DNA from 3 places in the Pseudoalteromonas sp. PS1M3 genome. Region 1 is predicted to be linked to each of the others. Evidence: predicted binding sites of a transcription regulator. Region 1 holds the regulator's gene; each other region holds the start of a gene.
The links. Region 1 encodes LexA, which represses DNA repair genes until DNA is damaged. Its sites were predicted from a motif close to TACTGTATNNNNATACAGTA; they were not measured.
Positions count from the first base shown of each region.

Region 2: PS1M3_RS03220 (DNA topoisomerase III) is a predicted target of LexA. The motif match lies at 2,257-2,276, and genes of this name have one in related genera.
Region 3: uvrD (DNA helicase II) is a predicted target of LexA. The motif match lies at 2,652-2,671, and genes of this name have one in related genera.

Region 1 covers NZ_AP022624.1:145,193-149,597, forward strand. Annotated here, with positions in the region: gene PS1M3_RS00720 (endonuclease) at 1-256, opposite strand, end outside; gene PS1M3_RS00725 (hypothetical protein) at 319-1,017, opposite strand; gene PS1M3_RS00730 (hypothetical protein) at 1,265-1,645, shown strand; gene PS1M3_RS00735 (PaaI family thioesterase) at 1,647-2,090, opposite strand; gene lexA (transcriptional repressor LexA) at 2,267-2,884, shown strand; gene coxB (cytochrome c oxidase subunit II) at 3,301-4,405, shown strand, end outside.
Region 2 covers NZ_AP022624.1:686,429-690,833, reverse strand. Annotated here, with positions in the region: gene PS1M3_RS03225 (M20 family metallopeptidase) at 1-281, shown strand, start outside; gene PS1M3_RS03220 (DNA topoisomerase III) at 304-2,244, opposite strand; gene PS1M3_RS03215 (flagellar motor protein MotB) at 2,405-3,325, opposite strand; gene pomA (flagellar motor protein PomA) at 3,328-4,095, opposite strand; gene PS1M3_RS03205 (exodeoxyribonuclease VII small subunit) at 4,390-4,405, shown strand, end outside.
Region 3 covers NZ_AP022624.1:3,403,925-3,408,329, forward strand. Annotated here, with positions in the region: gene nudE (ADP compounds hydrolase NudE) at 1-301, opposite strand, end outside; gene yrfG (GMP/IMP nucleotidase) at 364-1,011, shown strand; gene PS1M3_RS15905 (dUTP diphosphatase) at 1,008-1,631, opposite strand; gene PS1M3_RS15910 (YacL family protein) at 1,715-2,083, opposite strand; gene PS1M3_RS15915 (hypothetical protein) at 2,199-2,423, opposite strand; gene uvrD (DNA helicase II) at 2,736-4,405, shown strand, end outside.

The DNA.
Region 1 (4,405 bases):
ATTCAATACGTAAAGCGCGCTGGTTTACTTTGCCTGAGCGGGTAAATGTATTACGAGGTACATAGCCACAACCCGTTAGATCTGGCACTAGTTTTTTACCTTGTTTTTTAATATCACAACCGCAATACAGGCTTTTTGCATTGTGCGGTAGCGTTTTTATTAAGTGCTTTTTAGCAGTAGAGAAGCGAGTAAAGTCTTTACTTGATACCGAAAAACAGACACAGCAAGCCAGTAAGGCCAAAATCAATCGGGTCATATCCATCACATACGTGAACTACAGGAGCCCCTAGTTTACTGGCTCAACAGGCAAACATAAACTTATTTAAATCTGCGTTTAATCCTTATGTTTTGCAATAGCAGTAAAAAGCCAGTTAAACAAAAAAGCACACTGGTTGCAGCAAAGCTAATTAATAGAGGATTGTTAAAGTTTTCACGTTCATCGTAATCCATAATATGCAGCATCCAAAAAAAATCGAAAATTCGCCACAGTGTGCTGCGCACAGTAATCACTTTGCCCGTATCTGATGACAAATAGAGTGTGGTACTAAATGTATCGTTAAATTGTACTTTCCATACATCTTTTTTATAACCGCTTTCTCTTGGCCCTAAACCTAATAAAGTGGTACTTACTGGTTGAGCATCAATAAGTAAATGCGCGTGTGCATTAGCAATTATTTGCTGTTTATTGGGGGCTTTAAATGGTTGCCCAGTAATGCCATTAAAACTTTGAGGGTTGCCTTCACTGGTTACAGTTATAAGTGGGGTAGATAAAAAATGCGCAAAGGTTATCTTAGTCGGATTAGTTACTTGTGAAACAATATTATCAATTGATGCGACGTAATCGCTGCTTTTAAAGGGGTTAGCCAGGGTGCGTGTTGCTAAGTGTTTACCATGTACTTTTTCAAGCGGAATAGCGCTCATAACCAAACCGCCAAGCAACCAAGCTAGTATTTGTATTCCTAATAAATAGCCCAACCATTTATGAAGTTTACGTGTTGGTTTAAAAATTTTTTTCATGTGTGCTTATCTTATTATTTTTACAAGACATTTTACGCGATAGTTGAGCAAGGTGAGTGCGACAAAATGTCGCACTAGTGCATTCAAAATAGCGTTTCAGCACAATAGCGCCAATTGTAAGTAGCAATCGCACTCTAAAATAAGAGTATTACCATATAAAACGTCTATTTATAGGGTGTTGATTTGGTATAAAGGTAAAACTGCGTTAAAGTTTGCATGGTAACCATTAGAGGATAAATACGAGACAATGTCGGAAATTCAATTTTTAAATGTAGATCTAGAGCTTGAGTCAAAACAAGATATTAGTGTGCTGGTGGCCGACCTAAAAAAAGTCGCAACGATTTTACATTATGACAAAGACGAATACCGTCAATTAGCACGTATTGAGGTAGCTGGCGATGTAAAATCACCAGACAAAGCAATAAACCATATATGTGAGCTTATTGAGTCATGTTCACGCAATGCATTAAAGCAATGGTTGAGCTGCTCACGTAGAACGTTTGATATAGGGTTTGAGTCAGGCACGTCGCCAAAGTGTTTTAATCAAGCTTTACATGCAGATACACTACTGCGTATATCTGCTATTGGCGCGGGTATGGAAATAACAATTTACCCTCTCGAAAAATAACTTACGCCTTTCGCTCAACAACGGCTGCGGTCATTTTTGATACGCAGCACAGCTCGTTGCGGCTGTTTGTGATTTTTATTTCCCAAACAGAGCTTCGTTTTCCAATATGAAATGCGCGTGCTGTTGCCGTTAATGTACCATTGCGAGAAGCCTTTAAATGGCTTGCACTTATTTCTTGCCCAACACAGTAAAACTTTGTGAAATCAACCACAAAATTAGCAGCATAGCTCGCTACGGTTTCTGCGAGTACAACGTTTGCGCCGCCATGAACCATGCCAATAGGGTTATGGTGTGAAGGGATTGCAGGCATGGTTGCTACTAGATAATCGTCGCCTATCTCTGTTATTTCTATTCCCATGGTTTTCATTAGCGTCCCTTGGCCATTGATGCCTTCGTCCAATTGTTTACACAATGCTAATGTAATGGGTTGATGCCAAATACTCATATAGACTCCTTTAAATTTAATGTAGCAAGTTACTATTTTTATAGGCTATTTTAGAAAGCCCCTAAAATGTACACGTAAGGAAGTAATTTGGCTATTTGAACGAATAATTTAAATTTGCGATTTTTATTTAACTGTATATACTCACAGTTAAATGTACTGTATGGAAAACCAGTTGTATGCGCCCATTAACTAAACGCCAAGCTCAAATACTCGAATTAATTAAAGTGTTTATTAAAGACACTGGTATGCCGCCTACACGTGCCGAAATAGCACAAACGTTAGGGTTTAAAAGTGCAAATGCCGCTGAGGAACATTTAAAAGCCCTTGCCAAAAAAGGGGTGATTAAAATGAAACCTGGCGCAAGCCGTGGAATTCAACTTGTTGAAGAAGAGGAGCCAGAACAATTAGGTTTACCGCTTATTGGCCGAGTTGCGGCAGGTTCCCCTATTTTGGCGCAAGAACATGTAGAAAGCCACTGTAAAATTGACCCATTAATGTTTAAACCAGCTGCCGACTTTTTACTGCGCGTAAACGGTATGAGTATGAAAGATATAGGTATTATGGATGGCGATTTACTTGCTGTGCATAAAACACAAGTGGCTGAAAATGGTCAAGTTGTGGTTGCCCGTGTTGATGACGATGTAACCGTAAAGCGCATTGAAAAGGCGGGTCGCCAGGTGTTGCTTCATGCCGAAAATGACGAGTTTGCACCAATTAAGGTCGATCTTGAAACTGAGTCGTTCAACATTGAAGGCTTAGCAGTGGGTGTAATTCGTAACGCGGACTGGATGTAGTTCTTTCTTATTTTATAAAAAGCGCACTTTTTTGGTGCGCTTTTTTTATTTTTAAAATTTTGTTTGTTTTTTATTCACACTCTTTCATTTCATCCTTAGCCCTTACCACCTCTCGATTTGAGCCATTTTCTTCTACGTTCAACTAAGTCAACTCTCTACTTTTTATATATTTATTGTTTGTTTTTAATACAAAAAACTTGCATGGTGGTTAAATATTAACTAATTGTTAATAAGCTGACGCTGGCAATACTCATCGCTTTTAAGTTTTGAGCACACACAATAAACTTTTGCTAGCGCAGTGAATGCCAATTTTTATAAATAAAACGGCATTAATAAAAAAATAAAAATAACGAATTGGCGTTTAAGCCGTATGCCTCTTCGCTTTGCACTAGCAACAGCATCAAAGGAGTCGTCACATGGGTAAACTTAGTTGTACCTTGTGGCTTATATTGTGTGTTTTTCCGCAGTTAGCCTTGGCAAATAGCCAATTTAATATGCGTAAAGGCGTTACAGATATAAGTGAAAATGTTTACGAATTACACATGACCATATTTTTTATATGTTGTGTGATTGGGATAATAGTGTTTGCCATTATGCTTTGGGCACTCATTCATCATCGCAAATCTAAAGGAGCGGTTCCCGCTCAATTCCACGAAAGCACCAAAGTAGAAATTCTTTGGACCGCCATTCCATTTGTTATTTTAATTGCTATGGCAGTGCCAGCTACAAAAACGTTAATAGCGATGGAAGATGCCAGTAAAGCCGACTTAACAATTAAAGTTACAGGTTCACAGTGGAAATGGCATTATGAATACATGGGAGAAGATGTAGAGTTTTACTCAATGCTTGCAACTCCTCAGGATGAAATAACTAATTTAGCTGATAAAAACCCAAATTATCTACTTGAGGTAGACAAACCCCTCGTACTGCCAATTAATCAAAAAATTCGTTTTTTAATGACCTCAGATGATGTTATCCACTCTTGGTGGGTACCAGACTTTGCCGTTAAAAAAGATGCCAACCCAGGCTTTATTAACGAAACATGGACCAACATAAACGAAGAAGGCATTTACCGAGGTCAGTGTGCCGAGCTGTGCGGTAAAGATCACGGGTTTATGCCCGTTGTGGTAGAGGCCAAATCTGAGGCTGACTTTAAAGTATGGTTGGCCGATGCTAAACAAGCTAAGCAACAAGCAGCTTTAGCTGATGCCGCTTTACTTGATCAAACATTACCTAAAGAAGAGCTAATGGAGCTGGGCGCTCAAGTATACATGGCAAGTTGTGCAGCATGTCATCAACCTACGGGGTTAGGGCTACCGGGCGTATTTCCGGCTCTAAAAGGCAGCCCAATTGTACTTGGCGATATAAAAGGTCATATAGACATACTTATTCATGGGAGCCCAGGCACGGCAATGCAATCATTTGCCAAGCAGTTATCTATAAAACAATTGGCTGCGGTTATTACTTACAAGCGAAATGCATGGGGTAACGATACCGGTGATGTTATTCAGCCTAGTGAGA
Region 2 (4,405 bases), 540 kb from region 1:
GTGCTATTAAAAATGCGATAGGCGACACAAACGTACTTGAAACCCAAGCCGTAATGGCAGGTGAAGACTTTGGTCTTTATGGCCGTACCGACGAAAATATCCCAATTACATTATTTTGGTTAGGCGGTGTTAATCAACAGCAATACGCAAAAGCAATAAAAAACAACGAAACACTCCCTTCATTGCACTCAAGTAAATTTGCACCTGATTATAAAGTAGCTTTACCTACTGGTATAAAAGCCATGAGTAATGTGGCAGTTGCATTATTTAATACAAAATAAATCCCACTTAAGGGCTCAGCCATTAAACTGTTGTTGAGCTCTTTTTATAATTAGATTTTTTAAATGGTGCTTTTTTACTGCGCTTGGCAAAACGCTTTTTAGGCGGTGTTTGGGGCAGTTTTGAAAATACATGGCTATCGCAATTAGCTGCTTGCATTACAAAGCCTTCAAGCTCCACCAGTAACGGTTGTAAAAATTGTTGGTAGCTCATTGCTTGTTGAGCAATGCTTCCTAAACTCGCCTCCCACTTTGCTGTTAAGTCAGGACTTGCTAAACCTTCAGGCAAAACACTAATTAATGCAAGGCCTGTTTCGGTGGCTTTGATTGTTTTGCCTTCACGCTTTAAAAAGCGCCGTTTAAATAGCAACTCTATAATGCCTGCACGAGTAGCCTCTGTACCTAAACCATCAGTATCTTTTAATACTTTTTTGATATGTGGATCTTTTACATAACGGCTAATCCCCGTCATAGCACTCAGTAAAGTTGCATCAGTAAAATGAGCGGGAGGTGAAGTATGCTTTTCTACTACATCACCTTGTGTACATATCAGGTCCATCCCTTTTTCAAGGTAAGGTAAAGTAGCCTCTTCTTTTAATTCTGATTTACCCATTAATACCTTAAAACCCAAACTGACTTCTTGTTTAGCGTTGGCTTTAAATAAACCACCAGCAATTGTCACCTCTGCTTTAGTTTCGTTATAAATATAGTCTGGGTAAAACTGAATCAAATAATGCCTACAAATAAGCTGATACACTTTTGCTTCATCCTTGGCTAAGCTAGCTGACTTTAATTGCTTTGCCGTAGGTACAATAGCGTGATGCGCAGCTACTTTTGCGTCATTAAAGCACTTACTGCGCTGCTTAGCATTTGCACCATTTACTAACTCCACTTTTTGACCGTCATTAGTTGCAATTGCTTTTAAAATTGAAGGTGCATCTAAATGATGTTCTTTAGGCAAATATCGATTATCTGAGCGAGGATAAGTAATTAATTTATGGCGCTCATAAAGTGTTTGGCAAATATCAAGCACCTGTTGAGCAGCCATACCAAATGCCTTTGCTGCATCTATTTGCAGTGCTGATAGATTATAAGGTAGAGGTGCACTTTGCTTTTTTTGTTTTTGTTCAAGCGATGTCACCTCTCCTGTTTGATTAGTTATACGCGAAGCCACGTTTTCGGCCAATGCTTTATTTAGCACTCGCCCCTCTTCATCTTGATAAGGTTCGCAAGCTTTACTCGGTACCCATTTTGCTTTAAATACCTGCTTCTCAGGAGTAACTAAACTAGCTAGCACCTCATAAAATGGTTTTGATATAAAATTAGCTATCTCAGTATCACGATTTACCACTAAACCCAAAATTGGCGTTTGTACGCGCCCAACTGAGAGTACATTACCAAACCCTGCTTTTTGTCCCGCTAAAGTATAAGCCCGAGTGAGGTTCATACCAAAAAGCCAATCTGCTCGTGAACGTGCAAGTGCTGATACACTTAATGGAATAAATTCCCGATTAGAGTGCATACAACTAAGCGCTTTTTTAACTGCAGCTAAGTTTAAATCGCTTATAAGTAGACGCTGAATACCTTGCTTTTTAGCTTTGCTTATTTTGGCTTGTTCTATCACTTCATCTACAAGTAACTGCCCTTCACGGTCGGGATCGCCAGCATGAACTAACGTTGATGCCTGTTTGATTAGCTTTTTTAGAATAGTTAATTGCTTACGAGTTTTAGGTTTAGCTTTTAACTGCCATTGCTCAGGTACTATAGGGAGATGTTCTAATTGCCATTTTTTATAGCGTTCATCGTAATCATCTGGTTCAGCTTGTTCTAACAAATGGCCAATACACCACGAAACACAATCACCATTGGCGACTTCAATGTAACCGTCGTGTTTTTTATGTGGTTTTGGGAGCGCATCTGCAATTGCACGTCCAAGTGATGGTTTTTCTGCGATGTAGAGTTTCATGTGCCGGCCTACAACTGGTTATATAAACAGTAGTTTAGCATAACTATTTTAAAGAGGGAGAGTTTTTGATTTATTGTCAGGTTCAATAAATAGAGACTGGTAATAATTTGTAAAACTTAAAGCTGGGCTACTAATTAAGCCCAGCTTTATAATTTGAGCATTATCTCACATCAATAAGATCAGACTCTTTTGCCTTACCTTGTAATATAGATATTTCAACTCGGCGATTCCGACGTCGGTCTTCATTTGTCTCGTTAGGCACAAGCGGCCGAGTTTCAGCTCGCCCTACAACCATCATTCGTGTTTTATCAAACCCTTGAACTGTTTGCAATTCGCTAGCAACAGCCACTGCACGCTTAGACGACAAATCCCAGTTATTTACGTATAACTCATTTGATACCTGAAAATCATCTGTATGCCCTGATACTGTAATTTCACCTGGTACGTCTTTTAAAAGTTCGCCAATGTCTTGAATAATCGGTTTAAACTTAGGTTGTAAAAAAGCACTGCCCGAAGGAAACGAGCCATTTTCTCTAATACGAATAATAATTTGCTGACCTAATGATTCAAGTTCTATTGCACCATCTATTATTTGCCTTTCTAACTGCTGCGCTATTTTTTTAACCAGCTCATTTGTTTGCTCTTGATCTGCAGCGGATATTGCTTGTTCTGATGACTGCTCTTGTGAGGTACTTCTAGATTCACCGCCACGTTTATCGCCTCGCTGTTCTTGCCTGCCGCCCGCTGAACTTTCATCACCAGCCTGAAACTCTAGCATTTGCTGGGTCATTTCAACGGTTTGCTGTTGAATAGTTTCAATTGGTGTAGGCTCTGGCTTACCTGGAGTAAATTCCATAGCGATAACCGATGTCCCTTTTGGGATATCTTTAACTTCAATTTTATTTTGCACACCAAAAGCAAACTTCATTGAACCTGCAATTTGTTTAAATTTAAGTACATCCATTTCTGAGAATGCCAATAAGAGTACAAAAAAGCACATCAATAGCGACATTAAATCAGCAAATGTACCCATCCAAGCAGGCAAACCGGGGGGTGGGCATTTGCACTCTTCATCAGACATGGTTACTCCTCGGTATCAACTTTACGCTTAGACTCAGCCAAGTAGTTTTTCAAAATACCTTCAATAACTTTGGGGTTTTGACCATCTTGAATTCCTAAAATAGCATCGAGAATCAAACGCTGATTCATCGCTTCTTCGTCTTTACGCAGCTCAAGTTTTACCTGAATCGGAATTGCTACTACATTCGCCAAAAATGCACCATACAGAGTGGTCAATAGTGCCACGGCCATTGCAGGTCCGATAGCTTTGGGGTCGTCCATGTTTGATAACATGGCAACGAGGCCTATCAATGTACCAATCATTCCCATTGCGGGAGCTATGTCGGCAAGTGCTTTAAATAAGCCAGCACCTAGTTCATGACGGGTGGTGGTTAGGGAAATATCTTTTTGAAGTGTAGCACGCACAACATCTGCGTCATGACCGTCAACAAGCATGTCAACGCCTTTACGCATAAATGGGTTTGGGATTTCAGCTTCTTCGAGTGCTAAAAAGCCACCTTTACGGGCAGAATCCGCAAGCTCTACTGCTTTTTCTATTAACTCTTCAGGCGACTCAATTTTAAACATGAATGCCTTACCAACCACCTTACCTATCCCTAAAAACTGAGACATAGTGAAGTTTGATAAAACAATAAACAGCGAGCCACCAAATACAATTACACTTGAAGGCGCATCGGCAAACATGCCCATTTCACCGCTACTACTCATAAACATAGACATGACAATTAAGCCTATTGCGCCTAGGATCCCTATTATGGTTGCTAAATCCACATTTCCTCCAGAGATTTCATGTTTAAATGCCTTATCATAAACTTTTTATTATTAACTGCTTATCGGCAACATACTGAATTGCTTAAGTCATTTTTGTAAATAAACATAAAAGTTATATTTATTATTTTATATCAAGTTAGGCGCACTGCCTAATTATCGAGTTTTCCTGACTAATAACACTGATTAACACGCGATTAATCGTGCTAAATGTAAAAAACTCATATCATCCTTTGACCTAGTTTAGCATTCCCCCTAAAATTGGCTCCTAAATTTATCATGTAAGCTGAAATAAAGATGGCGACTAAAAAAC
Region 3 (4,405 bases), 350 kb from region 1:
CTTTAAGTTCTCTATTAGCAGCTTGCTCTGGTGTTTCGCCTGGGTCGATCAGTCCTTTAGGAAAGCCTAACTGGTAGTCATTGGTGCCCGCGCAATACTCACGCACTAGCAGCATTTCGTTATCAGCCGTTATAGGCACAATCATTACAGCGCCTCTGCCACCACCTCGAATACGTTCATACTGACGCTCTTCGTCATTCGAAAATTTTAGCTCTAAAGATTCCACAGTAAATAGGCGACTTTTAGCGACAACATTATTACTTAGGATTTGAGGAGGTGTTGGATGCTTTTTCTGTGTCATTGGCGTTAATTTGCTATCATGGCAGTTGTGCTTAATCATAAACTTTTCACAGGGAAAAGCCCATGCTAAATTGGTCAAAAATCGATACCGTTTTACTTGATATGGACGGAACACTCCTCGATTTACATTATGACAGCCATTTTTGGTTAACTGTTCTTCCACAGCAACACGCCTTAGCGAAAAATATAAGCCTGAGCGAAGCAAAAGAAGATATTTTTAAACGCTACCAAGCTGTAAGCGGCCAAATTGAGTGGTATTGCTTAGATTATTGGGAAGATCAGCTTAAATTACCAATTATGGATTTAAAGCGAGAAACACAGCACCTTATAAAAGTTCGTGATGACGTGCCCTATTTTTTAACGGAGCTAAAAAAAGCAGGAAAAGAGCTTATATTGCTTACCAACGCACATCCAGAAAACGTCATGATGAAATTTGAACACACCGCAATCGATAATTATTTAGATGGTGTAGTGTCGACTCATGAATATGGCGTAAGTAAAGAGCAGCAAAGTTTATGGCACCAAGTACAAAATGATTTAGGATTTAACAAAACACGTACTTTGTTTGTTGATGACAGCATAGCTGTATTAAATGCCGCAAAAGAATACGGCATTGGACACTTACTTGCGGTTGCCAACCCCGACAGTCAGCAACCACACAACGAAATAGCCGATTACTTAAATGTAACCGACTACCGCACTATTATTTAGCTTTTAGGGTAACGTGCCTCAAGGCCTTGATAGACTAATTTTGCGAAGTCTGCATGTTCGGTATCAAGGCTTTTAACTACTTCCACTAAGTGCTCGTTATCTTCTTGCCCGTTCCACACTTTAATGTAGCTACCGTCTTTATAACCATGGTCTTGGCGGAAGAAGTTTAAGGTATTTTTACCAACATAACCACGGTATAAATCGTCAATATCCATGCCCATTTGTGCCATACAACCGGCAAATGCTGATGCATTAAACGCTTTATCTGCAACAGCAGATGCCGCAAGTATTTCTAACGTTTGTTTAAAGTCATCAGCTTGCTGTACTTGGCTCAACTCACTTTCTAATTGCTTTGCTAAGTCTTGATAGCTTGTTTTTCCGTCAATACGTAGCGACAAACCAAAGTGAAAAATATCAACCAATTCTAAAATAACTTGCTCGGTATCGGGTGTTTGTTTTTTCCACCACTTCCAGCCATGATGATCTAGCATTTCGGCACACTCAACCCAAATAGCGCGATACCATTCAAACCCTTGTGTAAACCATTGTTCATGCACTTTTGTATTCATGGCGTTTTGCATTTCTAGCATGACTACTAGCTTATTTAAATTGGCAGACATATCAATTCCTGTCGTTTTTTAGTTGTTTTAATAATACAGAGAAAGCGCTGTTTTTGCATTTGCTATGTCTGTTTTAATTATTTTTATCGATTACTGGTAAACTCAGCCCACGACTCGATTAAATCAATAAAGTCTTCAAAACCACAACCACTGCTTAAGTCGTTCTCTTCAAGCATTAAATCATCATCTTGATAGGCAATTAAGTCTTCGCTGTCTTGGTGCAGAGCATGAGCCTCGAATAAGGCCTCATCTTTAGATAAAATTAAATCTATTTCTTGGCCTTTTAGAGTGACTGGCTCAAAACTCGTTTTGACCGACACAATAAGTGCTTGCACCATAGCGACTTTGTCTTTGCCTATTTCTTCGTTTAACCAACGACCTATTATTGCGTGTTCGCTGCTTATTTTAATTCGTAAACCACTAATAGGGTCACGTATAAATTGATATTCCATAGCTATTACTTATTAAACGTTAATAACGCGATTATACCCGTAAATTAGCTGTAACGCCGACCCTAAAAAACAAAATAGCGCCATTGGGCGCTATTTTTGTAAAACGTTTAAATACCTAACTTCGCGAGCGGTATCGTGCCGCATCTATTATCGACCATAAATAAATAATAGGTACTAATACAAAACCAACGAGTACGTAAATAAGTGCGTAACTTATAACAATAGCTAGCGCAAAAAATATAGCCGCTAAAATACGCCCTTGTACTAGTTGTCCTAAACCAGGAAAAAATATATTACACAATGCAGCAATCACATTACCGCCAGACCCTTGATCAGCCATACTCACCTCTGTAGTTAATTAATTTTAAATTTTAGTTATCTACTTACTATCACACTTTATGCCAATTTATTAAAGCTTAAAAATCAGTTAGTTAAATTACGACTCACTAATTACTTTGGTATTTTTTACTAAATATAGGTCAATTTGATTATTTTTATTATTAATTTTAGTCACTTATCCACGCCAAAAACTATCCAGCTGATTGGTTTTAGAGGCTATTTTTATAATAGCTGTTCATAAAAACAGTATTTTATTTAGCCTAACAAAAACACCTGTTATACTGCCCTCAATATTGATTAAAAAGGCGTAACGATGGACGTTTCAGAATTACTCGACGGCTTAAATGACAAACAACGCGATGCCGTTGCAGCCCCATTACAAAACATGCTGGTTTTAGCCGGTGCTGGGTCTGGTAAAACACGAGTGTTAGTTCATCGTATCGCGTGGCTTATGCAAGTTGAACAAGCATCAGCTTATAGTATTTTTGCGGTAACCTTTACCAATAAAGCTGCTAAAGAAATGCGCACGCGAGTAGAAGAGACCTTAAAAGCACCGGTTGGCGGAATGTGGATTGGTACTTTCCATGGTTTATCACACCGAATTTTACGCGCTCATCACCGTGAAGCTAACTTACCAGAAGCCTTTCAAATTTTAGATTCTGATGACCAACTTCGTATGATCAAGCGCTTATTAAAATCAATGAATATTGATGATAAAAAGTGGCCTGCAAAACAGTTTGGTTGGTACATAAGCGCTAAAAAAGACGAAGCACTTCGCCCTAAAGATATTCAAGCTTATGATATAAACGAGCAAATGATGCTGCGTGTATATGCCGCCTACCAGGAAGCGTGTGACAGGGCTGGTTTGGTCGATTTTGCTGAAATACTGCTACGCAGCTATGAAGTATTAAAAAATAACCCGACGTTACTTCGCCACTACCAACAGCGCTTTGCCCACATGCTAGTAGACGAGTTTCAAGATACTAATACCATTCAGTACGCATGGTTAAAGTTACTTGCCGGCGACACAAGCAGCATAATGATTGTTGGCGACGACGACCAAAGTATTTACGGCTGGCGCGGCGCTAAAATAGAAAACATAAAACGTTTTTTAACTGACTTTGATGCCGAAACTATTCGCCTTGAACAAAACTACCGTTCAACCGCAACTATTCTTAAAGCATCTAATGCGCTTATAAAAAATAACTCCGAGCGTATGGGTAAAAGCTTATGGACCGATGGTAACGAAGGCGAGCCTATATCAATTTATGCCGCCTTTAACGAGCTAGACGAAGCCCGCTTTGTGAGTAGCAAATTACGTAGCTGGTTAAATGCTGGTAACGCGTTGCAAGACGCCGCTATTTTATACCGTAGTAACGCACAATCTCGTGTACTCGAGGAAGCCATGCTGCAAGAAGGCTTAAAATACCGTATTTACGGTGGTATGCGATTCTTCGAGCGTCAAGAAATTAAAGATGCGCTATCGTACTTACGCTTAGTAGGTAATCGCCAAGACGATGCCGCATTTGAGCGTGTAATTAATACTCCTGCTCGCGGTATTGGCGATAAAACATTAAGTCATATACGTGATTGCGCTCGTGCTGAGTCACTTCCGCTTTGGTACGCAGCTAAAGCTATTGTTGAACAACAGCACTTATCAGGCCGAGCAGCTGGCGCTGTAACAAAGTTTGTAGAACTTGTTGAGCACATTGAAGACAAAATTAGCGATCTCACCCTACAAGAACAAGCTAAATACACAATTCAAACCTCTGGCCTTATGGCTATGTACCAAGCTGAAAAAGGCGAAAAAGGCCGTGCCCGCGTAGAAAACTTAGAAGAGCTTATAAGTGCCTGCGATCAGTACGAACTCCCTGAAGAAGAAGAGTTTAGCTCACCACTACAAGGCTTTTTAGCCTATACCTCGCTTGAATCTGGCGAAGGCCAAGCCGATGAGCACGAAGACGCGGTACAAATGATGACGCT